DNA from 2 places in the Paenibacillus sp. FSL F4-0100 genome. Region 2 is predicted to be linked to the other one. Evidence: a T-box and tRNA genes for the amino acid it is inferred to sense, from the RefSeq annotation. Region 2 holds a T-box; the other holds one or more tRNA genes.
What was found. A T-box is a leader RNA that pairs with one kind of tRNA and senses whether it is charged. The one in region 2 lies ahead of lysS (lysine--tRNA ligase), so its partner is inferred to be a tRNA-Lys.
Positions count from the first base shown of each region.

Region 1: it has a tRNA-Lys gene. The T-box ahead of lysS (lysine--tRNA ligase) is inferred to sense a tRNA for this amino acid. The anticodon was not compared.

Region 1 is NZ_CP150303.1:1,954,609-1,970,544, reverse strand. It holds gene MHH48_RS08620 (cation diffusion facilitator family transporter) at 1-755, opposite strand, end outside; gene secF (protein translocase subunit SecF) at 895-1,812, opposite strand; gene secD (protein translocase subunit SecD) at 1,802-3,052, opposite strand; gene MHH48_RS08605 (post-transcriptional regulator) at 3,184-3,441, opposite strand; gene spoVB (stage V sporulation protein B) at 3,630-5,231, shown strand; gene MHH48_RS08595 (DUF421 domain-containing protein) at 5,228-6,010, opposite strand; gene MHH48_RS08590 (TIGR04086 family membrane protein) at 6,203-6,592, shown strand; gene yajC (preprotein translocase subunit YajC) at 6,712-7,014, opposite strand; gene tgt (tRNA guanosine(34) transglycosylase Tgt) at 7,062-8,201, opposite strand; gene queA (tRNA preQ1(34) S-adenosylmethionine ribosyltransferase-isomerase QueA) at 8,222-9,253, opposite strand; gene MHH48_RS08570 (SpoIID/LytB domain-containing protein) at 9,259-11,349, opposite strand; gene ruvB (Holliday junction branch migration DNA helicase RuvB) at 11,407-12,414, opposite strand; gene ruvA (Holliday junction branch migration protein RuvA) at 12,449-13,066, opposite strand; gene ruvC (crossover junction endodeoxyribonuclease RuvC) at 13,063-13,566, opposite strand; gene MHH48_RS08550 (BofC C-terminal domain-containing protein) at 13,781-14,494, opposite strand; tRNA gene MHH48_RS08545 (tRNA-Pro) at 14,642-14,715, opposite strand; tRNA gene MHH48_RS08540 (tRNA-Leu) at 14,724-14,803, opposite strand; tRNA gene MHH48_RS08535 (tRNA-Arg) at 14,846-14,922, opposite strand; tRNA gene MHH48_RS08530 (tRNA-Gly) at 14,927-15,001, opposite strand; tRNA gene MHH48_RS08525 (tRNA-Lys) at 15,043-15,118, opposite strand; tRNA gene MHH48_RS08520 (tRNA-Asp) at 15,251-15,327, opposite strand; tRNA gene MHH48_RS08515 (tRNA-Met) at 15,359-15,435, opposite strand; tRNA gene MHH48_RS08510 (tRNA-Val) at 15,523-15,598, opposite strand; tRNA gene MHH48_RS08505 (tRNA-Glu) at 15,734-15,808, opposite strand; tRNA gene MHH48_RS08500 (tRNA-Ser) at 15,826-15,917, opposite strand; tRNA gene MHH48_RS08495 (tRNA-Asn) at 15,923-15,936, opposite strand, start outside.
Region 2 is NZ_CP150303.1:2,474,764-2,490,699, reverse strand. It holds gene MHH48_RS10965 (HEAT repeat domain-containing protein) at 1-284, opposite strand, end outside; gene MHH48_RS10960 (hypothetical protein) at 303-2,561, opposite strand; gene MHH48_RS10955 (HPP family protein) at 3,331-3,852, opposite strand; gene MHH48_RS10950 (GntR family transcriptional regulator) at 4,002-4,958, shown strand; gene lysS (lysine--tRNA ligase) at 5,040-6,599, opposite strand; T-box leader at 6,663-6,931, opposite strand; gene MHH48_RS10940 (Gfo/Idh/MocA family oxidoreductase) at 7,056-8,360, opposite strand; partial or broken gene MHH48_RS10935 (ROK family protein) at 8,534-8,717, opposite strand; gene MHH48_RS10930 (hypothetical protein) at 8,667-9,071, shown strand; gene MHH48_RS10925 (potassium channel family protein) at 9,041-10,063, opposite strand; gene MHH48_RS10920 (DUF350 domain-containing protein) at 10,101-10,493, opposite strand; gene MHH48_RS10915 (hypothetical protein) at 10,490-11,161, opposite strand; gene MHH48_RS10910 (glutathionylspermidine synthase family protein) at 11,162-12,361, opposite strand; gene MHH48_RS10905 (hypothetical protein) at 12,358-13,038, opposite strand; gene MHH48_RS10900 (hypothetical protein) at 13,063-13,278, opposite strand; gene MHH48_RS10895 (glutaredoxin family protein) at 13,654-13,893, opposite strand; gene MHH48_RS10890 (hypothetical protein) at 13,917-14,789, opposite strand; gene MHH48_RS10885 (cobyric acid synthase) at 14,982-15,936, opposite strand, start outside.

The sequences.
Region 1 (15,936 bases), 520 kb from region 2:
CGGATCTGCCCGTATTCCTGAACCTTCAGTTCCTCGATCGTGATCACGCCATGCACTCGCTGAATCGTATCCATGAAATCGGCTTCGTGCTCATGCCGCTTCTCTTCCACGAGCGTTCCATAAACGGAATGAACGATTAGTATATACCCTTTGCGGATCACGAGACAAGCCACAATCAGAGCCGCAACCGAATCCATATAGAGCAGGGGTGTCCATTCAAAATAAGAGCCCCCCATAGCTAGTGACACGCCGATTAATACCGTTAGCGAAGAGTACAAGGCAAATCGATGATCAGCGGACAGCACCTCATACCGGGGATCCTTGTTTCTTTTTATCTGCCGACATTGGTACTGAAACACCGCTTCATTCACCGCGAGTGATATGAAAACAGCAAGCAGTGCCGATTTGGTTGGCGGCTCCAGGTCGCCTGATGCCATGGTTTGAATCGCGGATACCGCAATTTGAATACCGCCCATGATCAATAAAACGGCAAATAGAATCGAAATCACGGGCTCCGTCGTGTCCGAAACCTTCCGTTTGTCCCGAATGGAGCTTTTATTGCCGAATATACCCAGGCTCGGTAAACGATCCACCATTAAAGTCACGGCATTTGCCGCAGAATGCAGAGCATCTCCGATTAGAGCCTTACTGCCGGAAAAATATCCGACGATCCCTTTACACAAGGCTAATGCAAAATCCGTTACAATGCCTGTCCAAAGGACAGTCTCCGTATGATTCAAACGTTCATTGCTCACTTGAGGCCCCCCTCAATGTCACTATCGATCCTATATTTATTATCGCTGTTAACTTTAGAAAGCCGCGTCGCCTGCGACGCGGCTTTCCACTTGTATAGGACCCTCTGCTATCTAGACTGCTACGCCAACAGCGGCTGAATTAGATTTCAATCTTATCCTTGCTTGGCTTAGGCGAATTTGGTTTATTGCTGACATTGCGCCCCTTAAGGACGAGCCACAACGGACTTGCGATAAAGATCGAAGAGTACGCGCCGAATGCCAAACCGATACAAATTGCCAGAGAGAACATCTGAATCGATTCACCGCCAAGCAGGAGCATGAAGAGTGCAGCGATGAAAACAGACAATGCTGTATAGATCGAACGTCCGATCGTCTGGGTCAAACTTTTGTTAACCAGATCTTTAAGATCCGAGAATCTTTTAATCTTGGCAAACCTCAGGTTCTCCCTGATCCGGTCGAAGATGACGATCGTATCGTTAATCGAATAACCGATAATCGTCAGAACGGCAATAATGAATGTCAGATCCACCTCGAGACCGAGGATGGAGAAAATACTAATAACAACAAATGCATCATGAAGTAACGCTATAATCGCTGCAATCGCAAACCGCCATTCAAAACGGATGCTGACATAGATGATAATCCCGATACAGGAAATCAATACCGCATAAATTGCGTTTCGGCCCAGCTCTTTTGCCATCTCTGGGTCAACCGTGTTGATCTCGAAGGTGGCCGTTTTATCCAGCTTCTCAATGCCGGAACGCATCTTCAGATCCTGGTCCTCGGTCAGCACCTCGCTGAATCGAATATTCACGCGGTCATTACCAGGAGTAATGCTCGCATCTTCACCGATGCCAGCCTCTTTTAATACGGTATTAATCTGCTCCGTAGTCAGCGGCTTGGAGAGAGAGATATCTACGTTCGAGCCAGATTGGAAATCAACTCCATAGTTAAGACCACGAGTCAAGAGAAATACCAAGCCCAGAATCGTAATTGCAATGGATAGAATATAGAAAAATCTGCTTTTGCCTACGAAATCAAAGTTCTTAAAGCTCACGAATGTCACGCTCCTTTACGCCATAATGGCTCGGTTTGCGGGCCCAACCAATATTCACAAGTAGATTGAGCAAGAAACGGGAGAAATAAACGTTCGTGGCAATACTCAAGATAATCTCCAGAATCAATACAAGCGCAAAACCTTTAACCGCGCCGGTACCAAATCCGAACATGACAGCGGCAACGAGTATCGTCGTCAAGTTGGAGTCCATGATGGCTCGCAGGGATGACTTACCGCCTGCTTTAACAGCTGATGGAACACTCTTGCCCGTTCTGATCTCTTCCCGAATGCGTTCATAGGTGATGATATTGGCATCAACCGCCATACCTATACCTAATATAAATGCTGCAATACCTGGAAGCGTCAGCGTAAAGTCAGCCCATACAAAAATAAGAATCAGAAGCCATGTATGCAAAATAAGTGCAAAGCTTGCCAGCAAACCCGGTACGCGATACCTGATAATCATGAACAGCAGAATCGCAACGGATGCGATAAGACCTGCTTCTACCGTTTTCGTAAGAGATTGCATACCGAGCGTAGCTCCTACGCTCTGAGAGTACTTCTCAACCAGCTTCAGCGGCAGGGCACCGAGATTAATCGTATCCCGGATCTGCTTCGCTTCATCCAGCGAATAGCTCCCCGTAATTTGTGCGGTACCATCCGTTAATGCGGCACGTACCGTCGGAGCTGATAGCAATTGATCGTCCATGAAGATAGCCAGCTCTTGACCGAGAAGACGTCCTGTAATTTCAGCAAACTTCCCTTTGTCCTTCACTTTAATATCTATCATAGGCTGATTAAGCTGGTCATAGGCAACCGATGCGCCGTTCTCGACGAAATCGTCGCCCCGGAGCTCAATCTTACAGAACTCCTCGCCTTCTTTACAGCCGTCATTGCTTCGGAATGTGAGGTTCGCAGGTTCTTTCATCGTTTTTCGAACTTCAGCCTCATCCGTTACGCCTGCCACCTTCAAGCGAATCCGGTTCGCCCCTTCCGGCGTAACCTCAGGCTCAGATGTCCCCATTGCATCCGCACGCTTTTGCAAGCTCTTTGCGGTTTCCTGCAGTGCTTCTTTTGTGACTTGCTGCCCTTCCATCAAAGGCTCTGCTTCATAAAGGATTTCGAATCCACCCTTAAGATCCAGACCTAGACGGACGTCTTTCAGCAAGCCTGGAGTTGTAACGGCCATTAAAACAGTGATCACGAGTACGGTTCCGACGAAACTGATTATTCTCTTCATGCCGTCCTTTGTTCCCCCTTTTTACTCAATATTCCTATTATAGCGATGTCATAAAACCCAGTCAATTTATCAAAATTTGTCGGGTTTATGAATGAACCCTTATATCCGCAAGGCAAAAGGGACCTCTTCGATTAATCGAAAGAAGATCCCTTATATGCTGATATTGTCATATAGTTCATTAAAGCTGTCGCCTTCAAGGACAGAATGTCATTGACCAGTTTGTGGAGGGAGGGGATGCCTTCCTTTTCATATTTACTGCTGACACAGTTCCAAATATCGTCGCTAGTCACATATTCGTACCCAATCAAATGCATTTCCTCAACCTTGCTCAAGCATACCATCTCAATGGTGCTCATCAATTCTTCCTCGCTCATTTGCTCGAGTTCCATGCATATGGCCTCCTCACTGACTCCCTGTTGTCCCTAAGTTACATTCGACAGGATACATTGCTTTCCTTCTATTCCTACCATGTCCTGAAAAAAAAGTAAAGTCATCAGATGGGACAGGTAGGGCATATCCATAAGAATAGCCATGTCGTGTCACCGTATTCAGTCTTAACCAGGGAGTGGGATGGACAGTGAACAAGCAATCATTTATTAAAGGAACGCTGATTTTACTTGCAGCCGGCATATTAAACCGCCTACTCGGTTTTATCCCCCGGATCGCCCTCCCCCGGATCATTGGACCCGAGGGTGTCGGAATTTACCAACTGGGTTATCCCTTCTTTATCGTGCTCGTGACGATCATTACCGGTGGAATTCCGCTAGCCATTGCCAAAATGGTTGCCGAAGCGGAAGGTGCCGGAAAGCGTGATGCTTCCAAGCAAATCCTGCATGTCAGCCTGATGCTGACGCTTACAGCAGGCGCCTTCTTTACGGGACTTAGTCTGCTCCTTGCCCCTTGGGTAACCGGCGTGCTTTTGCCGGACGAGCGTGTATACCAAACCTTTATCAGCATGACACCCATGTTGATCATCATTGCCGTTTCGTCGGTCTACCGTGGATATTTCCAGGGCAAACAGAACATGATTCCCTCCGCAAGTTCCTCCGTGATCGAGACAATTGTCCGAATTATTTGCATGCTCTGGTTTGCGCATCTCTTGATGCCCAAAGGCATCGCTTATGGGGCTGCGGGTGCCATGCTCGGAACAGCCGTGGGGGAACTGATTGGGATGATAGCCCTGCTGCTGCAATATCCGGGGGAGGGACGACCTAGGAATAAACTTTTACCTAAACCGCAAAAAGTAATATCCGAAAAAACTGCAAAAGAAGACTCTCCCTCGAATAAAGGTATCCTGAAACGTTTATTTGGTATTGCATTGCCTGTGACGGGGGGCAAGATGGTAGGTTCATTCTCCTACCTCCTGGAGACAATCCTGACCAATCGCAGCCTGGCCATGGCAGGTATAGCGACATCCGTAGCAACCGCTCAGTATGGAGCACTGCAAGGGATGATCATCCCGCTCCTGTTGTTGCCCGGTGCTCTGACGGTTTCTCTGGCCATCTCTCTGGTGCCTTCACTCTCGGAGGCAGCCGCCCGCAATGACCGGACGACCATCCACAAACGAATGAACCAATCCCTTCGGCTAGCCCTTGTCTCCGGAGCTCCGTTTGCCATCATTATGTTTGTCCTGGCTGAGCCATTATGCTTGCTCCTATACGACAACGCGGAGATTAGCGATATGCTCAAAATCATGGCGCCGTTTGCCTTGTTCCTGTATGTGCAGTCCCCGCTTCAAGCTGCCTTGCAAGCTCTGGACCGTCCGGGCCGGGCATTACTCAACACGTTATTCGGGGCGATCATCAAAATGAGCCTCATCGTGTTTTTGGCATCCAATCCCGCCTTCGGCATAATAGGGGCCGTCATTGCCATTATCGTAAACAGTATTGCAGTTACATTACTCCACGGTTTCAGCCTATCGAAACTGATCGGCTTTCGATTCCGTCTGCTGGATTATGTTAAAATCGGGGCGGTTATGATCATTATGGGTGCCTGCGTTCTCTATGGGTACAAACATCTTCCGTTTTCGACCGCGCCATGGCTGCAATTTTGGGCTTCCATTACAGTTGGTATTCTGGTCTATTTCATCATGATTTTTATGACCAAGCTGGTAACACCGCGAGATTTGGATCGTGTGCCTGTCGTCGGCACCTGGTTCAACAAATTCAGCCGTCGTTAGATCCTGTCTTTACGGTCAATGTAAATCCGGCCTTTATGGTCAATAGAGCATAGAAAAATATCCTTAAAATCCTTAGCACCATAATTCTGTATCTCGTTCTTAAGCCAGAACCGCGTTTTATCGATTAATTCAAGGTTCTCGTCCTGCACCTTTCCATCCAATATAAGCGGGATGGGCAGGCCTTCATACGTAATTTTATCGTAAGGAATATCTACGACTGTAGGGTTTTCTTTTTCAGATTGGGATGAAGTAGATGAAAAATTGGTGGCCCCTGAAGTGTTGGATGAACTTGAAGAGTTATTCGAACTGCCGTTTGAGCTGTCCCCCGTATCCTTTGGAATCACGGTGAGCTGACCGGAAGTTTCAAGTATCGCAAATTCAACATCCGCCAGACTGTCAATATCTTTGCCCCTTAGCTGCTGCATCAGATCATCCAGATTATAGCGGAGCTTTGCCATCTCCTTACGGTGCAGCCTGCCCCGGGACACCAATACGCTTGGCTTTCCGTCAGCAAACAGCCGTATATTTCGATTTTTCAGTCCGATGTAAGCAAGACCTACCTGAATGGCAACCAAAACGGCGATAGGAGCAAGTCCCTCCCAAATCGGCTTTTGGACATCTTCCAGAACAAAAACGGCAATCTCTGCAATCATAACAGATATGACCAAATCGAAGATAGACAGTTTTCCGATTTCCCGTTTGCCCATGATTCTCATGGTGACAAAGATGACCACATACATCAGAATGGTCCGCAGAATCAGAATAGTCATATGAGACATAAACAATCCCTCCTAGCTTGTCGAACATTCTCATGTACAGCTATTCTGGCCTGCTATAGCTTTTCCCATTCGATTACAACGGATTAATTAATGGAAATCATGCAAAACCGAATGCAAAATGCTCGGTTTGTACTATATGTACAGGCTTGGCCATACAATTTAATGATCAAGATTAGTTAAGGGGGATGATTCATGGAACCGATCCGGCGAGTTTTCACTTTCAGGATCTCCAATCCGATTCTTTCAGGACTTTTGTATTCTTTTTTCTGGATGTTTCTTGGCGCGTTTGCTTTATCCCTGCTTCTATGGGGCAGCGGACTAGCCGAAGATGATTTATCGTTCTACACGTTTCTCGTACATGCCATCGCAGCCTTTATCGGAGGTTGTGTGAGCGGCAAGCGCGCAGGAAACAAAGGTTGGTATTACGGATGCCTGACAGGGCTGATATATGGCATTACGCTGCTCGTCATTGGCTTTCTTGCTTTGGATAGTTCTTTATCTCTCGGAGATTTGACGCTGATTGCCACGGTATTTGCCGCCGGCGCCATCGGGGGAATGTTCGGGGTCAACTTAAAAAAATAAAGATTCAAACTAATGCTCCTGGCGAGCATCTCACTACCATGCTAAAAAACAAAGGCCGACTCCTAAAAGGAATCGGCCTTTGTTATAACGATTACATTCCATATGTAGGTGAAACGTAATTATGCATCCGCATTCACACTATGGCTGATAGAGTTACGATCGAACGTCAACTTCGTTACATCGTTCACTTTCAAGACCACAATATCGTCGGTAATCTCCACAATTGTACCGTGAAGGCCTCCAATGGTTACCACTTTATCGCCTTTTGACAAGGCGCTAAGCATTGCGTTTCTGGTCTTCTGTTTTTTCTGCTGTGGACGAATAAGCAGAAAATAAAAGATGACAAACATCAAAACGAAAGGCAGAATCAACCCTAAAATACCGCCTCCGCCTTGACCTGCACCAGCTGCTAAATCAAACATATCTTTCCCCCCTTTCACAAACTTATCATGATGGCCATGAACTTGCTTTAGAACCCTTTTTCATTATCATGTAGGCCGTACTTATCAAAAAACTCATCGCGGAAATCAAGCAGACGGTCTTCCATAATACTCTGACGCACGTTACGCATCAAATTGAGCAGGAAATGCAGGTTATGATACGTCGTCAATCTTAATCCAAACGTTTCATCACTCTTGATCAGATGACGCAAATAAGCACGCGAGTAGTTACGGCAAGTGTAGCAGTCACATTCCGGATCCAGCGGTCCGTAATCCCTGGCATATTGAGCATTTCGAACGACAAGACGGCCTTGACTTGTCATCGTTGTCCCGTTGCGAGCGATCCGCGTCGGAAGCACGCAATCGAACATATCCACACCACGAATCGAGCCCTCAATCAACGCATCGGGTGATCCGACTCCCATCAAATAGCGAGGCTTATTGTTCGGCAGCAAGGGCACCGTGTAATCCAGTACTTCATACATAAGCTGCTTCGATTCTCCCACACTAAGTCCACCAATAGCATAACCCGGGAAATCCATGGAAGTCAAATCACGGGCGCTCTGACGGCGCAGATCCTCATGCATGCCTCCCTGAACGATGCCGAATAGGGCTTGGTCTTCCGGTCTGGCATGGCTCTTAAGGCAGCGTTCAGCCCAGCGAGAGGTCCGCTCGGTGGATTGTTTAACGTATTCATACTCCGCAGGATAAGGCGGGCATTCATCAAAAGCCATCATAATATCAGATCCAAGGGCGTTCTGAATCTCCATCGCGACTTCTGGGGAGATAAACAGTTTATCTCCGTTCAAGTGGGAATGGAAATGTACGCCTTCTTCCGATATTTTTCTCATTTCTGCTAAGCTGAATACCTGGAAGCCTCCGCTATCGGTCAGGATCGGACGGTCCCAGTTCATGAATTTGTGCAGTCCGCCCGCTTCCTTCACAATATCGTGTCCAGGACGCAAAAAGAGATGATAGGTGTTGCTCAATATAATGTGGGCATCCATAGCTTTTAGTTCTTCCGGACTCATGGTTTTTACCGTTGCCAATGTTCCCACAGGCATGAATGTCGGCGTATCGATCACGCCGTGCGGGGTGTGCACTCTGCCGAGCCTCGCGCCCGATTGTTTACACGTTTTAATATGTTCATAAGTAACAGCTGCTACCATTGTATTAACCAACCTCCGAATTAATAGATAAACATCGCGTCGCCAAAGCTGAAGAATCGATATTCCTTCTCAACAGCTTCCTTGTACGCCTTCATAATGTGTTCGCGTCCGGCCAGCGCACTGACCAACATCACCAGCGTGGATTTCGGCAGATGGAAATTCGTAATCAGCGCGTCCACAACGGTAAAAGCATATCCGGGATATATGAAAATGCTTGTCCAGCCGCTGCTCTCACGCAGCGGCTCGCCTTCCAGCGCCGATCCAACCGTCTCCAGCGTTCTGCAAGAGGTAGTCCCTACAGCGATAACCCTACCGCCGCGCCGCTTCGTTTCATTCAGCAGCTCAGCGGTTTCCTGGGAAAGGGAATAGTACTCTTCATGCATGACATGATCCTCAACCTGTTCCACGGACATCGGACGAAATGTCCCCAGCCCCACGTGCAGGGTAATGAAGGCGATGTCTACTCCCTTGGCCTGAATCTGTTCCAGGAGAGCTTCCGTGAAGTGCAGGCCCGCCGTGGGAGCGGCTGCAGATCCTTCATGCTTTGCATATACGGTCTGATACCGATCGCGGTCATCCAGCTTCTCCTTAATATATGGCGGAAGCGGCATTTGCCCCAGTTCATCCAGGATTTCTTGGAAAATCCCTTTATACGAAAAGGATAGGATGCGAGCACCCATCTCGCCTTCTTCCTCAATGATCGCTTTTAATTTACCGTCCCCAAAGGAAATTACGTTCCCTTTTTTCAGCTTCTTGCCCGGTTTCACAAGTGCTTCCCACCGGTCTTGCCCCATATTCTTCAGCAGAAGGACCTCTGCTTTGGCACCGGTGTCTTCCTTTGCACCGAACAATCGGGCCGGTATGACCTTGGTATCGTTTAATACGAGTGTATCCCCCGGATTCAGGCTGTCTATAATGTCCGCAAACGTTTGATGGCTTATATATCCGTTCTCTTTGTCCAGCGTGAGAAGCCTGGAAGAGCTTCGATCAAGCAGTGGCGTCTGCGCAATTAAGTGTTCGGGTAATTCAAAATCATACAAATCCACATTCATGTCGTTCAGTCCTTCGTAATAGTCGTGTTGCGGTAATAGTGTTGGAGTATCTGCTTGTAATCATACCCTTCATCTGCCATTCCTTTGGCACCCCATTGGGACATGCCCAGTCCGTGGCCTAAGCCTTTACCGGTAAATTTAAAGCCGGAAGAGCTTTCAATCACACGTGCTTTCCCCGTTCCATTCATCACAACGGTACCGGAACCTTTGACATTTCCGTTACCGCTCCCTGAGATAACGGATATCGTTTGGCCGCTTGAAACCGTTGATACCGCACCATTCGCGCTCAATACAGTATAACTTCCGGTCGATTCAATATCAAACAATGTGCTTGGCAGTCCGTTAAAAGCCGAGCGGAACATATCCGGATATTTTACGTCCAGCACTTGACCGTTGGCTTTCACCGTAAGGGCACGTCCAGAAGGGCCTCGCTCCGTTACATCCAGCGAAGTAATAGAAGCAGGCAGGCTGTTAGTGGTTTTTCCTTTTAGAGAGGACAGTAGTTGATCCGAAGTATACGGACCGCGAACCCAGTCATAGCTGTTGGATTCCGCCACTTTCTCAAGGACGACAGCCGTTTCTCCTGGATTCATCTTGCCTACAGGCTCAACGTTCGATTGGATCAATGGCAATGGGCGTACATTCGTATCCTTGGCGGTAACGGTCATATAGAGGAGCCCTGCCGATGTTTTGTTGCCGGTTTCCTTCACATTGTCCTCACGTACATAGCCTGTAGCGCCACTCGGAAGAAGTACATGATACCAAGATTTAAGCGCTGCTTGGGATGAGGAATCTCCAGTGCTTTCCACCGCGGCAAACAGATCGTTACGGTTACCCCACACCTCGGTGGAGTCCGCCGTCATTCCTCCGCTATTGGAGGAGAACACGGTTTCCACTATTTTGCCATCTTTCATGACAACTTCGCCGTCAGTTGCATCCACTGCCTGAATAATGCTTGGATACTCATAGGCGGTCCCATAATAGGCCTGGCTTAGCGTTGTGTCCACGACATGGGCTACTTCGAACTTATTTCCTTGGAAGAGCGCATAACTGCGTGCCGCTACAGCCTGTGCTTTCAGCGCTTCAACACCCCAAGTAGATGGCACCTCGGCTCCAACGACGGAATACAGGTACTGCTGGAACGGCAGTTCATTGACGAGATACAATTGACCGTTCTTTTGTCCGATCTCCAAAGCGCCTCGATAGGAGCGATCCGATCGCTCCTTCACATTCGTTCCGGCACCTGAGCTTCCTTCTACCCGCAGAACCGACTGACCACCTGACAACATATAATGCTGTGTCTCTTGAGGAGTCGCCAGGTTCAGGCTTACATCTCGTCTCATCATCAGACCCGTGGTTGCGGCATTCATTTCAACGAGGGCGCCGGATATTGGAGCAGCTTCCTGTCTGACTGCAGCCAGATCGGCTGTGTTGGCTGCCTCGCCTACCCAAACCTCATAAGCGGATGCACCTCCGTTAGGTACCACAACATTGAAGGCATCCATGCCGGCATTTGCATACGTCTTACGTACAGACTCCGCCTCAGCCTCCGATCCGTACGATCCCGCAGACAAATGCAGTCCGCCTTTAACAGAAGGCGTTTGACCATTCAGATATGCAGCTACCGTCTTCGCAGTTCGCGTTGCCGCGTCCACGGCCGCTTTCTCTGTCCCATACATACCGGCATATAGTTTGTATACATTGCCGTCTGCAAACAGCGTCGGTTTGTCATTCGTCGCCTCCAGTTTTTTTGCCGCTTCCGAAGCCGTTTTCCAATCCGTGGTCTCGAGCACCTTGACGCGGTATGTATCCACACTCATTCGGACCTGCTGGTTTGCTGGAATGCTCATCAAAGTCTGCTGAGCACCGGATACAAGCAGCGATGTCGTCAGAGCCTCAGCGGATTTCAGCGTAACGGCATTGGTTGTTGATTTATACTGACTTCCCAGATCCAAAAACATCGCAACTCGAATCGTATCTATTGAAGGAGCGGCCGCATGTACTGCAGGCGCGCTCCATAAGGTTCCGGCAACAGCCAGTGACAAGAGTCCCTTGGTGGTCCAACCGAATAATGATTTCGTCCAGTTCCTATCCATTTAAGTCTTTCCTCCTGTAGCTATTAGGATTTGGTATGAGTGTAATGATTCTATAATCTAACGACGATCTTCAGGGAAGGGAATACCTAAATGTTGATAAGCTGTGGGCGTTACAACCCGTCCCCGGGGTGTACGCTGCAAGAAACCGATCTGCAGGAGATACGGTTCATAAACATCTTCAATGGTTTGGCTTTCTTCTCCAATGGTTGCCGCGATGGTATCCAGACCTACAGGTCCCCCACGGAAGCTTTTGATCATGGCGTTCAACATTTTATGATCAATAAAGTCCAGTCCCATCGGATCGATCTGCAGCATTTTCAGCGCTTCCTGAGCAATGCTTGGCGTTATCATGCCATCTCCTCGAACCTGGGCATAATCACGCACCCTTTTCAAGAGACGGTTGGCAATTCGGGGCGTCCCGCGCGACCTCAGGGCAATCTCTTCTGCTGCCTCTCCTAATATCTCGATCTCCAAAAGATCCGCATTGCGTGACACAATGTAACTCAGCTCGTCCACCGTATAGAATTCCAGACGGCTTACCACGCCAAAACGGTCCCTAAGCGGCGCAGAGAGCAATCCAGCCCGGGTAGTGGCGCCAATTAAGGTAAACGGTGGCAAATCCAGACGTACCGAGCGTGCGCTTGGCCCTTTCCCGATCATAATATCCAGCGCAAAATCCTCCATCGCCGGATACATCACTTCCTCTACCGTCCGGTGCAGCCGATGGATCTCATCAATAAACAGGACATCTCCTTCCTGCAGATTAGTGAGAAGTGCAGCCAGATCCCCCGGTCGCTCGATTGCCGGACCGGAAGTCGTACGGAGATTAACGCCAAGCTCATTGGCGATAATATTCGCCAGTGTCGTTTTGCCGAGTCCCGGAGGACCGTACAACAACACGTGGTCAAGCGCTTCGTTACGCATTTTTGCCGCTTCGATATATACCTTGAGATTTTCCTTAACTTGATTCTGTCCTATATATTCAGCCAAATAGCGTGGACGCAGGCTAAGCTCGACAGCCTGTTCGTCCATCATTAGATTGGCGGAAATAATTCGATCGTCCATCTATATAAACTCCTCTCCTGCAGCGATTCTCTATCTAACCAGCGAATAGCTGCTGCAGTGCCCGCTTCATGAGCACATCGACGGATTCGCCGCTTGCGCCGGAATCCTTGATCTTGAGCCAGACCTTGTCCAGCTCGCTATCCGTATAACCAAGAGCCTTCAATCCTTCACGTGCCTCAGACCACGCCGAGCCGTCAGCTTCCGGCTCAGGCTCCTGAATGGCAAAAAGACCTGTCATCATGCTCGCATTTCCGAATCCCTCAAGCTTGTCCTTCAGGTCCAGAATCATGCGCTGCGCTGTTTTCTTACCGATTCCCGGAAGCTTGATTAAGAAGGATACATTCTCCTGGTAGATGGCGGAAACCACATGATCCGGTGATCCCCCGCCCAATATGCCGAGCGCCACACGCGGACCGATACCCGAGACTTCGATCAGTTTACGGAACAGCTTCTGTTCCTCCCGTGTCGGAAATCCAAACAGCAGGATGGCATCCTCACGGACATGATGATGGGTAAACACCGTGATGGTTCCTTCGGTTTTGGCAAAAACATACGGATTCGGACAGAACACCCGATATCCTACCCCATGAACATCCAATACAATATATTCACTCTCTAAGTGGACTACCTGTCCCCGTAAAAAATCGATCATTTTCGCAATACCTCATTTAACTTGGAATTCAGTGTATAGGAATGCGCGTGACAGATCGCTACAGCCAATGCATCCGCCACATCGTCAGGTTTGGGAATGCTCTGCAACTTCAGGAACATCCTGACCATCTCCTGTACCTGTTTCTTCTCGGCCTTGCCATAGCCGACGATCGCCTGCTTCACCTGCATCGGCGTATATTCTGCAATCGGGAGCCCGCGCTGGACCGCAGCCAGGATAAGAACTCCTCTGGCCTGGGATACGGACATCGCCGTGGTTACGTTGCGGTTAAAAAACAATTTCTCGAAAGCAACGGCCTCAGGCTCATATTTATCAATAAGCTGCTGCATGCCTTCGTACACGTGTTGCAGCCTCTCTTCATCCGGTGTATGGGCTTCCGTCTGGATACAGCCATACTGTACCGGTGTAACTTTACTTCCAACCTTATCTACAAACCCGAAACCTACAATCGCAATCCCGGGGTCGATCCCTAAAATGCGCAAACCAATCTCTCCTCTGATGAAGCGAACATATGTATCGTTCTCTCATTATAACAAAAGATCGACCTCTGTTGAGGAAAAACTTTGATCCTTTAAGCAACCGTTACGTATCCACTATATTGAGACCGCTGACATCCCCCTCCAACGCAAAAAAACTGCCCGGAAAATTTCCGGGCAGCAGCATTTTCAGTCACCAAGCGACAAAGCAGGGACAATTTTAAGGGGTCGGGTTCATGACATTCTCAGCCATATCCCGTGCATAATCGCTAAAGGTTGACAGAACACTGTTATACTCTTCCATATCTTGGATTCGAATACCTTCTTCAAGCTGCTTGATCACATCTTTGGGCAAAGAAGACTCCATCGAACCGACATCCAGCTGAAAGAAGGTCCGCATCACTTTCTCTTCTTCCGGTGGGCCATCAAACAACGTTAAGTTTCCTTTGGAATCGATACTCATATAAGCTTGCCTCTTACAGGTGGGGGAGAGGTCGGATACGGTGTGCTCCAGCCAAACTACTCCTTTGTTATCCAAGCGTCCCTGCCATAAAGGATTTTTATTCATCAGTTCATAAATACCGTCCGCCGTAAGCTTACCCATATCCTGCTCTTCGATGCCACATACATAAGTGATGCGAACATGAACATGCTTCTTTCCCTTCGAGGTATTCAGCTTCTGCATAAATTCCCTCTGATCCTGCCGGCGTTCTTCCAACTTATCATCCGCGATCTGCAAGTAATGCATCGTTTCTACGGCCAGTGGCGTTTCGTCGGATGCAGCAGTGAGCAGCTTATGCATCTGATCCTTTATATTCTGGCCGGTCCATATCATGATACCTGCGATCAATAGGATTGCACAGGGCCAAATCGCGCGTCTCCAGCGTCTCCACCGTTTTCTGAACAGCTTCTTAAAGAAATGAAAAACACTCAAGGTTATCCCCTTCTATTCAATGTTTTTCATATTGTGACCGGGAAGCTGCCAAATTATTCAGTTCCGCTTTTGCCATTAGCATCATTTTCAATCCATAACAAAGAAAGACTGCTTTCAGTTACACTGAAAGCAGTCTTTCGATTCGAATCGGGATGACACGATTTGAACATGCGACCCCCTGGTCCCAAACCAGGTGCTCTACCAAGCTGAGCTACATCCCGTTAATTAATGCCGGTGAAGGGACTCGAACCCCCACGGTTTCCCTCACGATTTTGAGTCGCGCGCGTCTGCCAATTCCGCCACACCGGCACAATGAAATTTCATATAGAGTAAGCAATTTAGTTTAAAAAATGGCACGCCCTGAGAGATTCGAACTCCCGGCCTTTTGATTCGTAGTCAAACGCTCTATCCAGCTGAGCTAAGGGCGCAAAATGGAGCGGACGACGGGAATCGAACCCGCGACCCTCGCCTTGGCAAGGCGATGCTCTACCGCTGAGCCACGTCCGCAATGTAAATATGTATTCCGTCTCAAGCTCTCTTGGTAAAGATGGTGAGCCATGAAGGACTCGAACCTTCGACACCCTGATTAAAAGTCAGGTGCTCTACCAACTGAGCTAATGGCTCTTATTACTAAGAGTAAAGAATGGCGGAACTGACGGGATACTCTCTCTTCGTTCGAGACTGCGAAGTCTATGCTAACGAAGATGATGCTTCGACGAACCCATGATGGATTCTCATCCCTGAAGCTTATAAGAATGGCGGAACTGACGGGATTCGAACCCGCGATCTCCTGCGTGACAGGCAGGCATGTTAGGCCTCTACACCACAGTTCCATGAGGCATTATCGCTATCGCGATATAAAATTGGTTGCGGGGGCAGGATTTGAACCTACGACCTTCGGGTTATGAGCCCGACGAGCTACCGAACTGCTCCACCCCGCGTCATTAAAAGGGTTGCTTGTATGGGGTCCCCGAAAAGTAATCAGAATTACTTGCGAAGCATGTGCTTCACTTTTTGGGGATAAATCATGGTGGAGGCTGAGGGGATCGAACCCCCGACCCTCTGCTTGTAAGGCAGATGCTCTCCCAGCTGAGCTAAGCCTCCGTCTGGAATGTTGTTAAAGATAAGGGTGACCCGTAGGGGATACTCTCACTTCGTTCGAGACTGCGAAGTCTATGCCTACGAAGTTACCCTCCGACGAACCGACGGGATTCTCATCCCCTGATGCAATAAAGATAGTGGTGACCCGTAGGGGATTCGAACCCCTGTTACCTCCGTGAAAGGGAGGTGTCTTAACCCCTTGACCAACGGGCCATATATGCAGTCCTTGCTGGCGGAGAGAGAGGGATTCGAACCCTCGAGACGCTTTTGGCGCCTACACGATTTCCAATCGTGCTCCTTCGGCCAACTCGGACACCTCTCCATAAGTGGCTCCCCGAACA
Region 2 (15,936 bases):
CTGGCGTCCCCTTTGAATTGCTCGATCCACTCGATGAACTTGGCTTGAATGACTCGGCGCTCTGCCGATGTCAATTTGCCCGGCGGAAGCTCCAGCGTCGTATCGTCATGCAGATGACTCTGCACATACACAAAATAATCATGATGTTTTTCTGTTAAGCGTTCCGTTTCTCTTTGTATGGCATTGTGCTTGATCTTCATTTGGAACAACAGGATAATGCCGGCTGCAATAAGGCCGAGACATACATAGGCGAAGACGTATGCCATTTCTAAATTTGAAAACATATCCGATGGCTCCTCCTTTTATTTAGCATCTGGTTCCCGCTCCGTTTCAGGCAGACGGGTGAATATGTCCTGCATATCATAATAGCTTTGTTTTAATCGTTCACTGTACTTGGTTGCTTCCCACAGCTCCCAAGTATAGGGTTCGATCTCCTCCAGGTTGATGGATTCCGCCGATCCTGACGCTGAATCCCCGTTGTTCTTAGATCGCTGTGCGATCCACGGAACCAGCCGGATCCCTTCCGCTGTGATCGTGTTGAATGTACGCTTGTCTTGAAGCGGACTGTAATCCAGCACCTGCAGCGAACTCGGATCCCCGAATCCGAGCAGCATCCAAGGGATTCTCATCTCAACGAATCTGTCTTGATACTGCCAGGCTGTAAGAGAATTAAAATCCGGAGATTGCGGATCACTGGTCCCCCGTTTCAGCATCCCTACTCTCTCATCCACAAACGGATGGGAGAAGCGGGTATCCGGCGGATTCATCAGCAGGCTGATGGCCAGCTTCCAGGAATGAAACGAACCTCCAGGCACTACAGGATCATCCTTGGTCCCCTTGGCTTCCTCACCTGGCAGCATCCAATATCCCTCCTTACCGTACAACCGGCTGTGGAAATCGTATGATGGTGCTATGGTGACCTGGGACTCATCCTCTTGGCCTAACTGAATTAAAGTTTCCAAAGCCCCGCCTTTGAGCGTTCGTCCAGCCAGCTCTTTCTTGGGAATGTCGCCGCCAGGGATCGTGTCTGCACCGATAAAGAGCTTGGAACGTTCGGGATCAAATGCTTCTTCCAGTTCCATCCCGATATACAGATAGGCCTCATCATGCGTCAGCTTCATGCTCTTGACGCCCGGAGCTGTTCCGGACCAGGTCTTGACTTCCCCTTCGGGGACCTTATCCCAATCGCTGAGATCTCCGTCGATCGTGATCTGCTCTGCCTTGCCCGGCTGCATGGCAAGAACGCCGAACATCTTCTCATTCGTCAGCACATTCAACCAGAATGCCCGGCGGTCTGCCGGTATTTCAAAAGGCATCGTATTCCATGTCTTCTTGAACCATTCGTCCTGCCACATGAACAAGATGGCCCCGGAATAACCTTCGTCGTAGATATCCTGGGTCAGCGAGACGTTGACCGAGCCTTGCTCAGCTTCGTCGTGTCCCCCTTGATCCTTACCTCCAGGACCATGGTGTGAAATACCGATGGATGACGGTACGCCGTATTCGGTGACCATAATCGGCATATCCTCGAACGCTGCCTTCAATTTTCGCAAGTAGGCTTTGTACGTGTTGTATCCCCCATCCCCATCGGGAATGGTCTGTAATGTTTTGTCCGTACGGAAAAAATCCGGATAGTACGGATACACATGGTATGCGGCAAAATATCCTGCATCCCAGTTCACCGGTTCTACATGCCTCGCATCGACAGACACCAGGTCTTCCTCAAACAGCGGTTCCCCCGGATGCTCAAGCACATCCGTTGTGACCCAATTGGTAAATGTCATCGGATGCTGCCACCCATACTTCTGCTCCTCGGCAGCCGTATAGTCCAATAAAGATGCCAGCCAATTCTCGAAGGGACTTGCGTCCTTCGTCCCCGAGAAATAGGACCCCTCATACTGAGGAACATCCTTATGTACCGTGTTGGTGTTATCGACCATGGTAGGGTCCCATTCGGTTCCCACATGCCAGGCCATTAGGTACTTGCCTGCATTGACCTTATATTTGCCACTCGACTGTCCATGCTTCGGCTCAACGTTGATATCACCGTAGACAGCAGCAACAGCCTTCGATATCTCCGCTTTGAACGTCTGGATGATTTCTTCGTCATACGCATCCTTACGCTCGATTAGCTGCTCCTCCGGTGACCAAATGCCCTGCATGAAGTACAAGGGGTCATCGCCTTTATCCCGGTTATATTTCACCAGTGCAGAATAAAAGACCGGATTATGCACGGTGTAGACCCTGATTACATTCGCTCCCATGTCATCAATCTGTTTAAACCAGTGAAGGTAATCCTCCTCCGTTGCCGGAAGCTCACCGGGATAATGTCCAGGTACGGTTGCCCCAAGATTCACGCCTTTGGCAAAAACCTCTTTCCAAACTTCGTCATCCTCATATACCAGAAAGGAGGTTCCCTCTGTTTTGAATTTCATTTTCACACCGTCCGCATCCGCATACGTTTTTAATGACGGCCGTAGATATCCTTGAATTACAGCGGCACCGCAGAGAAGCACTATAGTACAAAGTGCTGCGATCACCCACCATTTTCGTCTGCTCATCGTCTTCGTTGCTCACCTGCCCTTTCTATGACATGCTGTTGCTGCACCGACATATGACGACTGAGCCATACTCGTCATTCTATAGCCGATGCGTTCCCGATACCATATTCCTTCTTTACCAACTTTTTCAGTAACGATAGTAGTCAAAAAGAAGTAAAACAAACCTCTTCCATATTTTTCCCCCGATAAAACCTACCGCTGCCTCCTCGTCCCTGTCATTTGACAACTTCACAGCCTGATGTTAGGTGTGTGCATTGAAAGCATCCCAGCCCGGATAAGGCTGGAACCGCACGACTTCATTCCATTCAGAGGAACGCAGCGAGATGACGAAGATTTTCAGAAAATTTTCGTGAATCATAAGGTTAAACGCAGAAAAATTGCTGAAGTTCCGGTCATTTTTACATCATTATCCATAGTTATTACAAATTTGATACCAAAGTCGTATAAAAAATCGGCTGAGAACCGCATTCTGTAAAGGTTTGGCAATATTAACCTTTTATACAAAATAAGAATAGAGTCCTGTACCGGGATTGTGTAATATTCTATAGATTTGACACCCGGGATCAAGTGGTAAGTATCTCCTATTTTTTATGATTTCGGTTTGGATTCCCTCGCATTGTGGTATATAAATTAGTTTGGGAAATTCCAGATCTGCGGCAAAACAACATAAAACAGACCCGGTCCCTTGTAGATCCGAGTCTGTTGTTAACGATATAGGATTGAAGATATTACCATGATTACCGTTTATTCATCAAAGAAAAAACTGCCTTCACCACCAAAAAGTCGGATATCTTCGCTCCTTTACCGCATTATTGACGAGCAGAGCCACAACCACGATCATGACCGAGCCGGCAAGCACCGGCGTAAATAAGAATGACCAGCCGCTGCCAGCCATAATGACAACCAAGGGATCTGCACCAGCCGGAGGGTGGGTCGTCTTGGTTATGCCCATCAAGCTGATCGCCGCTCCCACACCAATGGCCATAGCCCAGATTCCGTCCCCCAGAACCTCAAGCGTTACAAGTCCCGTGAAAGTGGAAATCAGATGCCCTCCAATGAGGTTCCTTGGCTGTGATAGCGGCGCATCCCAAACCGCAAACGCAAGCACACAGCTCGCACCAAAAGGTGCCATGATCCAAATACTCTCTGCGAGCGACGTCAGAAGAGCTAATAACCCGATGGAAATAGCGCCGCCGATAAAACCAATGGCAATATTCATGGGACGGACGGTCAACGGACTTCTAGCCCCACCTTTCATTTTTTGTACATATGCTGCTACCTGATCCTTCATCGTAACTCCTCCTATATTCATAATTAACTAGTTATTTAGTTATATAAAAGATAATGACTTACATCCATATATGTCAATACTTTTCTTGATAATTGACAAATAATTATGTAAAGTTAAATTACTAGTTGACTAGGAAAGAAGGTTTTGTTATGCCGCATAAACTCATGCTTCGAGTCGACCCGCACGCCACCCTTAATGTCAGCACACAGGTCAAAGAGCAATTAAAGTGGTTGATTGGGATTGGACAGATCGAACCCTTTGATATGCTGCCTCCGGCCGGTGCGCTGGCGGATCTGCTGGGACTGAACCGCAACACCGTAAATCTGGTCTACAACCAGCTGAAGGATGAGGGGATCGTCTCGATGCATAAGGGTAAAGGTACGCAGGTATTAAACAACGAACAGGTAGAAGAGCTCAGAACTCGCAGAAAGCTCATGCATGAGCTGGTAAAGCGAACGACGGAGGAGCTTAGCTCCGTTAACATCCCCGCGAGCGAGTTCTTTGCCGCATCCCTCGCCTATACACTGCTGCAGGAGCCTGTCCTGAACACGAAACAGCGGATTTTGTTCATCGAATGTAAAGAACATGATTATCCCTTTTATCAGAAAGCGATTGAGCAAATGACGGGTGCCGAAGTGAAAACGGTATTTCTGGAGGATCTGTTGACGGGAAAACAAGCCTTATTCGAGGCACTGGAGTACTCAAACCTCATAATCACGACATTAAACCACGATAACGAAGTAAAGGCCCTATGCAGCAAATACGACAAAAAAGTATCCGTCATTGGCGCGAATGCGGAAACGTCGGTCCTACTTGATATTGCCCGGCTTACACCAGGAAGTAATATCAGCTTTGTCTGCTTGGGTAAGGCAGGTGCACAGTGGATGGCCAGCCGCATGGAAGAAGCCGGTATTGAAGGGGTCTACGCCAGCTTGGCTGGACTGGATAATCGGGAGGACCTACTGCAACAGATCGAGGAATCTGATCTGGTCTATGCATCTGCCGCCGCATATGAAGAGGTTCTAGCCTTATCGCCCGGGAAAGTGAAAATGTTTCCTATGACGCTGGAAAAAAGCAGCCAAAGCATTCTGAGAGAGATGGTCTGAATTCTATAGGAAAAAACGCCCAATGTTAAACAGGGGCGTTTTTAACTTTGGAATATATCCATCCGACCGCTGACCCAAGTGTCATTCCCGAAAATCCAGCAGAGCGAGCAGTCGATGTACACCGACAACTTGGATCAAGATCGGGAGACGGGGACCTTCATGGCGGTGAAGGACAAACTGGTAGATGAGACCGAACAACCTCTTCTGATTTTTCCTCATCGTCTTGCTGTCATCATGATGGCAGATCGCATAAATCTTCTCCAGTCGGCTGGCATCATCGAGCTTGTCATCCTTCAACAGATCGCAAAAGTGATGAAGCCATTGCTTCTCCACTGAATCCAGCGTCCCGTACAGCTCATGGTCCTGTTCTTCGTTCACGGAGATTTGCTTTTGCGGATAATGGTATTTGATCCAATGCTCAGCTCGCCGTGCAATGGGTTCAAGCAGCTCCGGCTCAACCTTTTCGCCCACTCGGTGCAAAACCTCCTGCAGAAGCTGCCGGTCAAAATCCACGAGCGGCAGTATGCCGGAGATCTGGCCGAATTTCGGAGTCGGCCCCGGTTTTCCGTCTGTCCCGGAAAGTTCCAGCGTTGCTTGAATATCGCCGCTCATGTGCTTGGAACCATCTTGATTCCGATATCGTTCATATTCGGTGTAATTGCGGATCACGTCTTCATCAAGTCCAATATGGAAGGAAGCATCCGGCTGATATTTCGCGAACATATACAGGATGATTTCAGGCGGGTATATTTTCAGCAGATCGCCTGGGGTGTAATTGGTTCCGGTCGAGCTGGACATTTTGGCCTGATTCCCCTTGATCCGAATAAACTCATAGGCTGCATACGACGGTGGCGGATTCCCGAAAATTCTCTCCGAAATGACCTTGGCTACGTTATAACTGCCCGTTTCAGATGAGTGGTCTCTGCCCCCGGGTTCAAACGACACGCATTCCATCTTCCAGCGCATGGGCCAATCGATTTTCCACTGCAACTTGATATTGTTTGCCCGAAGGATCGGCAAGGTGGCTTGATGCCCGCATTGGCAGACATAGGTCAGGCTCTCTGCGGGTTCGTCGAAGTGTTGTATGACGGTGGTATCCCTTCTGCATACCTGACAATACACGTTTACAGGATAGTAACTATTTCGCTCATACTCATGGGTTCCGCCCGTTTTGAAGGCATGCAGTATATTATAAATCTCGGCCCTGTGCTTGATCGCATGCAGAATGAACGGATTATATCGTCCAGACTGATATTCCCGGCTTTGATATATAAATTCGGGCTGGATCCCGAATGCCGCCAGGGAAGCCTCAAACTCCTGCTCATAATGCGCCGCATAGGAAGAATGGCATCCGAACGGACAAGGAACCTCGACGTACGGCATGCCAATAAACTTTTCAAACGCCGGATCCAGCCCCGCGGGAACCTTCCTGAACCGATCGAAGTCATCCCATGAAAAAATAAAACGAACGTCCCTGCCCCTCTTTTCCAGCGCTCTTGCCACAAAATGGACCGTTACGATCTCCCGGAAATTGCCGATATGCACAGCCCCGGAAGGGCTGATGCCGGCTGCGCATACCAGAGTCGGTTTGTCAGGAAACCTCTCGATTAACTGATCTGCCCATTGTTCTGACCAATGCATTCTGATCCCCTGCCTTTACTTTTAGTATCAACCAAAAAAAGCCCCCATCCGCAAGATTGTCATCTTGAGGACGAGAGCTTTATAAACGCTTCGTGGTACCACCCCGGTTTGTGAATTTGTCGCCATCTTCACCTCTTCAGGTACGGCATCACGATGCTTATACCCTATCTCTGTAACGGGAGAGTCCCGGCGTAACATCCTTGAGCAAACCGCCCAATTCCATACGCAGCTCTGAGTCTTTGTTCATTAAGAACATTGCTGCTCCATTCTCACCAGGCAGGAGCTCTCTGCAAACAACGTATCTTAACTACTCTTCTCTTCATCGCTTTTCTAAGTGTTCGTAATATTTAAGCCATATTAATCCAAGCAAATCCGAATGTCAATCCCTTAATGGGCAGCCAGACCAAAAATAGGGATGTCCAAAAGTCATGGTTTGACTCTGGAGCACCCCCGTCTTCATACGGTGCAGTAACGATTGACGCCGTTTTCATTCGAGTTTCGGAAAATGCTGGCTTCCTCTCTGTAATTGGTAATCAACTTTCCTAGCTCAATGCACTGCCCTTCATTCAAGCGGGATTCCTCTGCCGCAAATGCCATCATGTGACTCTGAATCGAAGCGGAAGCCGAGGTTAGGGAACTGCCCGTAAAGCAGTTGACCTGCTCGCAAAACTCGTTCAGCATCGAATCGGTTCCTTCGCGACCCTCGTCTTCAACCCGGATCTCCGTGCTCCCGCCATCCACGAAGGAATATACCGTAAACTCCTGTCTTGCCATATTCCCCCGGATCTCGCCGCGCGTCCCTGAAATCTGAACCGTACGAGAGCTGTCATGCGTAAACGCGGACAACGAGAATGATGCCGTTGCGCCGTTCTGGAACTGCATGTTGACGTTTTGATGATCGACGACGTCATTGTCACAGTGATAGACGCAGCGCCCGTACGGCGTATTCGGCAGCTGTCTCCGAATCATTGCATCGGACAGATCGTCCGAAAAATGCTTGGCTCTCCGCCGGCCTTCTCCCATATAGTAGCGGAGATCCACATAACAACAATCCTTCAGATGCGGGCAGCCGCTAGAGCAACGCTCCGTCGCCCCCTCCGGCGCCTGGTCTTTGGTAAAGTGAAACAGCGATCCGAAAGAAGTAAGGCGTACGCAGTCCTGCCCCATCAGCCAAGAGATCAAATCCAGGTCATGGCAGGACTTGGCCAAAATCATCGGACTCGCCGAAGCTGTATTATTCCAATTGCCGCGAACATAGCTGTGGGCCATATGCGCGTATCCAATATTTTCTCTGAGTTGAATATCCACCACCCTGCCGATATCGCCCCGTTCAATAATCCGGTGAATGCCGGACCAAAATGGGGTATAGCGAAGAACATGGCAGATAGTCAGTAAACGGTTGCTCTTTCGGGCCGTCTCCTCCAGCTCCAGGCATTCCAGCGGGGAAGGGGAAATAGGCTTCTCGAGCAGGACGTGATACCCTTGCCGAAGAGCAAGCATGGCAACATCATAATGCATACGATCTTGGGTACAGATCCAGACAGCATCGGCAAACCTAGGCTTCTGAAGCACATCGCGCCAATCCTCGTAGATCTGGTCATCCGGTATATGGTACTGCATCGCAAACGAAGATCTTCGTATCGGATCCGGTTCTGCTACTGCGACAAACTGCAATTGATCCGGGTGATTCCTAGCATAAGGTGCGTAAACGTTCGCACCGCGGACACCGGCGCCGATCAATATAGCCTTTATTGTCATAATGATTACTCCTTGTGAAACTATGAAGTGGATACAACATCATCGGGCAATCTACCATAGTATGGTATACCCGAACTTCTGCCTAAGTCAATTGTAGAACAATCCAAATTTTATAGGCGTTTATATAAAGGGAAAAATCCTTTATCCATCAAGCGACCAAGGGATAGGCATGCCGCGCCGGCCATGCCCCAGCGTCTACCGAGCGACGGGCCGGCTGCCAAGCCCTCAAGGCAATCCTTATGGTACGGACACGTGCCTTCGTAGGTGTCCTCCGGAGGCGAACAATAATATGTCCCATTGGGACAGGCCATGGATCAGCTTGCCGTCCACCACGGCACCCGCTCCGACGCCGGTACCAAGTATGGTACTCTTTCAGTTTCCAGTATAAAGGCAATCACGCTGGATAGCAGTGATTTTTACAGAAAGACGATACCGCACTTGACGTCAATGACCTGGCGCTTGTCCAAAGTGCGCCCAGAGGTCGGGTGGCTTTCGCTCACCCATAACCTGCTGAAGAAGGCGGCAATAGACCAAAACAAAGAAATGACGGTTCAGGGATGTTCTCCTCTGTACTGCCATTTCTTTATTTGTAACGTTTTTTTTCATAAGGCGAGCTATCTCGTCAAGTATGTAGACCTGCTTTTGGGACAGCCCCATTGTTCAAAATTTTACTTATCCACCTATCAAGCAAGCTTGCCGGTAATCCGCTTATAGGTCGCCTCGTCCGAAACCACATACAATCTCGCATCCCGCGGAATCGGCACATCGAGCTTGCGGTTGATGCTGAGGTCGTTGCGATCGGATATAAGCGTCGCTCCTTGCCGCAGCAAATCCTGAAAGGCATCGCCGTAAGTATTCCATGCAGGATTTAAAGCCACTTCGTAAATATCATCGCCATGCTGGCGGCTCAACAGCTGCATCAGCACATCTGAGTTTCCTTCCTGCAGGGCCGCGCGTACGGCTAATCGGGACACGGCATCGTGCGAGAGCACAAACTCGTTCACATGATTGTAGCGGAAATTCTGAACATGCTTCTCCTGCACGATCTCCACCGTGGTATGTACATTTGGCGCAATCCGTTCAATGCTGGAAACAATCAGCAGCGACTTGCCGTCCACGAGAGCCGATTCGTCAATCCGAGCATCCGCAAAGACTATGGCCGATTTGGCCTCCAGGATGTTGGCTCTCATCAGCACGTCATCCGCTGCAGGATCGCCGCTTACAAAATGAACCTGTTCGAGATGTTCGACAGGATGCTGACTGGTATCATCAATGACCACAATCTCGGACTCCGGCGAATACGACAAAATCTCATCGATCGCGGACATTGCTTTTTTGCTCCAATTGATTATGATGACATGACCACTACCCTTAAAATTCAACCTGCCCGCTCCTCTCTGCCGCTGCATGCTTCCAAACGATTCGATCACCTTACCGATGACCAAACTCAACAGCCCGATGCCAAAGATATAGATGAATATCGTTAATATCTTGCCTGGCACCGTAGCTGCATAGTAATCGCCATAACCTACGGTTGCCATCGTGGTAAGCACCCAATAAAGGGCGTTAAACCAATGGTGAAAGGTTTCGGGCTCCAGCAGAAATGCCAGGGTCGAGCACAGCACCACAAACAGTACCACAAGAACGCTGATCGTTGTTTTGCGCAGACGCATCATTTTCAAAGATAATCTTAGAAAAAAGTGCACGTTCCTGCTCCTCTCCAAGAAAATGGTGCGATTTGACCTAAATAATCAGGCTGCTGATTGCAAAGGCCGTCCCGATAAACACCATCGCAAGCAGAATGCCGATCGCTACATTCCCCTTTTGCAGGTGCTCGGAGAGTTTAAGACCCGGCGTAGCCAGCTCGAATACCCAATAGGCAACGATCAAGCATACATACCCGACGACAAACCACAGTATCATGTGCCAGATCGATGAATTCGTATACGCCGATATGCCCAGAATAATGGCAGTTGCCATAAACTTGCCGCCAAAGGCAAGACCAACCGCGACATTGCCTTTCTTCAGCTCTTCCATGTCGTTAAATCGGGTCATCCAGCTGAAAATCAACATACCCAGTAATTGAAGCACGATAATGCAGATTACACTTACTACAATATTAATGACGACCGTCAATCCGACCACCCCCGAAATTTTGCATAGGCCAAGTCGTAATCGGCGAAATCATGCACTTCCTCCAATACAACATCAACCTTGTCCTTCTTTTCCATTGCGGCATAACGCTTCTCATCGATCGGCTGCTTGATCCGATTGCCCGTCGGCAGTTCGATGACAGCAAAATGCCTGGTGTCTTTTTTATACGTTGTTTTATAAACCCCAACCAGCTTCACGTCAGTTTTGACCGTGACTTTCAGGTTGGTCAAATCCGATTCTGCCGTCTTTTTGTCCTTGAACGACTTAAGGGTCTGCCAAGACGATAACCGGATATCATTACGTTGATTCGCATCCGTGGTAAGCTCCGCATCCATGAATTGAAGCGTCCAAATTTTGTCCCCGGTAGCATAGTTGTTATCGTTCGGCAGGAGCTCGTTATCCGGCAGCACGGTCATGTCGCCGCCAATCAAATCACCGACGGTTCCTTCAATGATCCGGTAGTCCCAAGGCACGCGAGCAGAGGTTGAAGATACTTCCTCCGATCCGGTATGAAATACCGTGGACCCATTGGAGCATGCACTCAGCGCCAAGACCATGAGGGATAATAGTAGTACCGCCAGAACGACCGGAGGTTTCCTCTTTCCCTTAGGAGCACCGCTATGCTGCCTTCTATCTTGTTTCAACTGCATTTATTTCACTCCCATTGCGATAAAATGGCTGGAATTACCCGTAATCAAACCGCCCGCACGTCCCAGCAAACCGCAAGGGGTGCCATTCAGGACGAACAATCCTGTCAGTAAATGAAAATGGCCTTCCGCCGTCTCGATGCGAGCCAGGTCTGCCCTCCGCTGATAGACCGTCGGAAACATGACACTTGTATCATATCCGTCCTGATCCTCTACCTCGATTTGTCCGGCCTGGTCGTACAGCTTGACAGAACCACCCTCGCGGCCGAACATCGACTTGGACACAAAATTACCGGAGAATACCGGTTTGTTGTAAGTGGGCAGCATATAATTGACGATGGCTTCCCGTTCTGTCTCATCGAACAAAAGGCCCAGCTCATACATCCCCCACATGGCGGCAAGCAGTCCTTTGGATTGCAGTAAAATGCTGTGCGGCGAGTTGAACAGCTGCAGGCGTCCCGTCTCGATGGCATAAGCAAGCGCATCTCCGCCATCATCGACGGACATCCACTCCTTCGGATATAGGGCGAACATCCGGTGAATCTCCCGGCCATCGCCGTCCTTCAACATACCTTCATCCACCCACAGATCAAGACAATCCACCAGTCGGATATCCAGCCCGCTGTGCCGAACCAACGCTTCGATCGTACCGGAGTCCTCTTTATGTTCGCCATAAGCGATGCAGGCAGCCGTATCCGGACGCTCTGCTCCCCACGCTTGTGCGACCAGCTCTTGCATCCGTTCGTTGGGAGAGACAATACCGACCTGACGGCACATCCACGGCGTTGCAATGGAAGCCTCAACATAACCTGTAGGCGTGTCCGCATTCAGCTCCAGCAGCTTGATGCTGCCATCATGGGCAATAGCAAAATCAAACCTGGCATACCGGCTGATCAATCCCTCTTTTGGCAGCGGACATTCGTCCAGCATCTGCCACAGGATAGGCGGAATGCCAATCAAGCTGTATATATGATGATTGCGATGAATATATCGAACGGTTTTGTCCAACATGGCCCATAATATCGCGGCTGCTTCTTCCAGCTCACGATAGGTCTCTTGACGTATGGTGACGATCTGGTCTATCCAGTAGGCTTCCCCTTCCAGATCCGCCCAGGTAAAGCCGAGCTCCGCGAGCTCAGATACCCGCCCATCCCGATTGGGGCCAGGCTGTCCCGATACGGTGAATACGCTGTCGTGACTCATCCTCCAAAACCGCCGGATCTGGAGCTGGATTTCGAACCCGAGGAACTGAACCCGCTGGAATTGCCGCCGATGCCACCAGACTTGGACGACGTGGAGCGGCGCGTAATCGTTCCTGACGATGAAGTGGAGGTTTTCGGGCGAACATTGGAGTTCACCACCGGTTTATTCTGGAACGTACCACTCGAATACGTGCGGGGTTTATAAGGCTTGCCGTTATTCGCATAATAACCGCGATGATTGTTGTACCATCCGCTGGATGAATAATAGGAACCATTGTTAAACAACATGTGATAGAGCAGCAAGTCATCCCAGCCGAAACCGGAATTGTACCCGCCATAGTTGTTGACGATCGTTGTTCCGCCGCCCGAACCCGATCCTGCAGCGGCTCCTTCTACCGGCTCTTCCTGGAATTTTTCCTCACTAGGAAACGGAATGTTCCAATCCACATTCTTGTCAAAATACTTCTTCACTTCTTCTGTCGACCAGGACACCAGCTGCGGCTCTTCGGATGAAGTAACCGCTTCCGAAGCAAGGTCTTTCGCTGCCGCGCCCGATACCAGAAATGCGTTCGCCAACAAGGCAATGCCCAGCGAGCTCGACAGGACCCGAATCGGTTTGCCTTCCGGCGTCAGCCATTTGGATGTTGGCTGATCTTTTTTGTCTCTTTCATTACTCAAGATGGTTTCTCCTTTCGGACAAGATTAATCGTTCCGCATCGGAACGAGCAGAAGCTCAAGTTTGCCTGTGTCTACATTTAATCTGCCTTCAATCGTTTCATATTCCCGGCCGCCAACAACGATATAATTTACATGCTCCAGTGCAGCGACCATGTTCATCGTCCATGACCGTTCTTCAATCTGCACCAGCTCACCGTCCGGCTTCTTTTCAAACAAAATAACGTTCATTCCATTATCCACTGTGTGTCTACCCCTTCCATCTAAGCAGTGAGTATTGATACGTGGTATATTCCGAATCGTTTCAAGAAATTTCAATGGGCTATCAACGCTTACCGCAGCGATCTTTTCCAAAAGACGCAACCCATATAATAACACCGCTACTGATTATTTACACCTGCGAATTACCATTAAAAAACTGATGAAAACGAACATTCTGGCCGTACAATACCTCATTATTTACGTTTTATATGGTGTAGCATCAAATTTCATGAACATCTTCTCCGAGTTGCAATTATGGCCATTGGCGCGGTGTGAAAATAGACGCACGTTAAAAGAAGCATAGATCCTCCCGCGGGGAACGATCCATGCTTCTTCTTCACTTCCATGAACCCTTATTTATTTAATCAATTCCCGGATTTCCTGAAAGTTATCGGCAAATCCAATAAATACGTTGTCACCAATAACGATCGTAGGCACAATCTGTTTTCCCGTCAACCGTCGCACTTCTTCCGGATATTCCGGGTTCTGTGTGCAATCATACTCCGTATACGGAACCTCCTGCTCCTTGAAGTAACGCTTGGCATGATGGCAATCGCTGCAAGTGGGGATGGTGTAGATTTTCAATGGTTCTGTCATATCGATCACTCCTTAAACTGAAATTATTGTATCTCAACGACAAAAGGCACGGTCATCACTTCACCCTGATGCTGAAATTGTCCCCAGATCTTGTAGATACCGCTGTGGGGGAAGGTAGTAGCAAATTCCGCTTTGGGTCCTGTACTCTGCTCGTCTAGAGGATGCACATGGATGTACTGCTCAGCGTCTGCGGACAGAATGACAACGTGCCCGACTGCGCCCAGATAAGGCTCGAGGTTGTTGATTTCTTGCTTCGTCTGCGCATCCTGAATATGATAGGTGAGCACAACCTCTTCATTCGATAAAGTATTGCTTAAACTCAGCTCAATTTCCTTGCCGTTTACTTGTTTGATCAGGCTGGAATCTGGTTGAATCGCCGAGGGTTTCCCTGCTTCTCCCTCAATCTGAACCCATTCGCTAAGCGTGGTCCCTCCAGCACCCTTAGGCACAAAATCTGCGAACAATTTATATTCGCCGCCAGCCGGGAATGTCGTGTTCACGGTAAATACGCCATTCTCCTTGTAATCCGGATGAATATGGTTGAAGAAGGACAAATCGCGATTCACTATGATCAGATGCAGGAGTTTCTCATGATTGACATCAAAATCCTGGACAGGTCCACCGTCTTTATCCGTAATTTGGATCGTCAGCTCAGATTCAGCGCCTGCTCTTGCCGGTTCATTCCATGTAAATGCAGCGTTGTAATGATCTGAGGCCGTTTCATGACCGCCAGCGTGTTCACTGTGCCCGTTCGTTTCCTGGCTTCCGCTTTCCTTTTCATGGTTTCCGCCATGACCGCCCGTATCAGGGGCCTGCTTCGCGTTATCGCATGCTGTCAACAATCCAAAAGCAAGTATGCCCGTTAAGGTTAGTATGGTGCCCTTCTTATTCAACATGGGCTATCACTCCAATCATGGGATATACTGCAAGATGAATTTTCATCTGCTTCTATATTTAGTATACCCCCCTATCCTATAATTAATCAACTTTTTTCTTTTCGCTCCACGCAAATAACACCATGCCGTGTGCATGGTGTTATCTTCCTATTCATCATTATTACCCGAATAATCGGATGCATTCCCCATCTTTCAATGCGCATAACCGATGATTTCATATATTTTTTTCATATCCACATGATTACGAACGATGTCCGCTACACGGTCAAATTCCGCGAATTTGCGTTCTTCTGCTTTGAACGTTTCCGGAATTGGAATCAGACCCCTCTTTATCCGAATGCCGTTCAGCCAGGACCTGCGGAAGACATCGTTGTCAAACAAGCCATGCAAATAGCTTCCCCATATACGGCCATCAGAAGTAGCAATCCCTTCAATGTGCGGCTGAATATCTTCTATTGCCTTTAAAGAATCTGTGCCATCTGCTTCAATCGAAAAAAGCGGGCGGTGTCCTGAGCCGTCAGACACGGCGCTCCATTCGGTCACGCCCATATGGATTTCATAAGCCGAAATCGTCGAATCAGCCTCTGTATCCGATATAACGAACCTCAGCGGATGTTGCTGTAACAACTCCCCTTTCACCCGAACCGTCCTTTTATGCTTTAAAAAAGAAGTCCGAATCGGCAGCAGGCCGAGCCCCTTTGTTTCCCGAACGCTCCCTTCGACCGCATGCGGATCCGACAGCTGCTCGCCCAGCATTTGATATCCTCCGCAGATGCCAACCAACTGCACATCCCGCTGCTGCGTCTGCCTCAAGATCGCATCGGCCAGGCCCCGATCCTGAAGGAACCCGAGGTCACTGATCGTATCCTTGGTGCCAGGCAAAATAATGACGTCCGGCGTGCCAAGTTCATCCACCGATTGGACAAAGCGAACGACAACATCCGGCTCCCAGCGCAGCGTTTCAACATCCGTAAAATTCGAAATACGCGGACACCGGATAACGACAATATCGAGGTCGCGTTTTTCCTGTCTTTGATATTGAAGCTCATCCAGTACAACCGAATCCTCGGCCTCGATTCGCATGTCCTGAATATAGGGGAGCACGCCCAGCACGGGAAGGCCTGTCCGCTCTTCAAGCCAGTCCAGT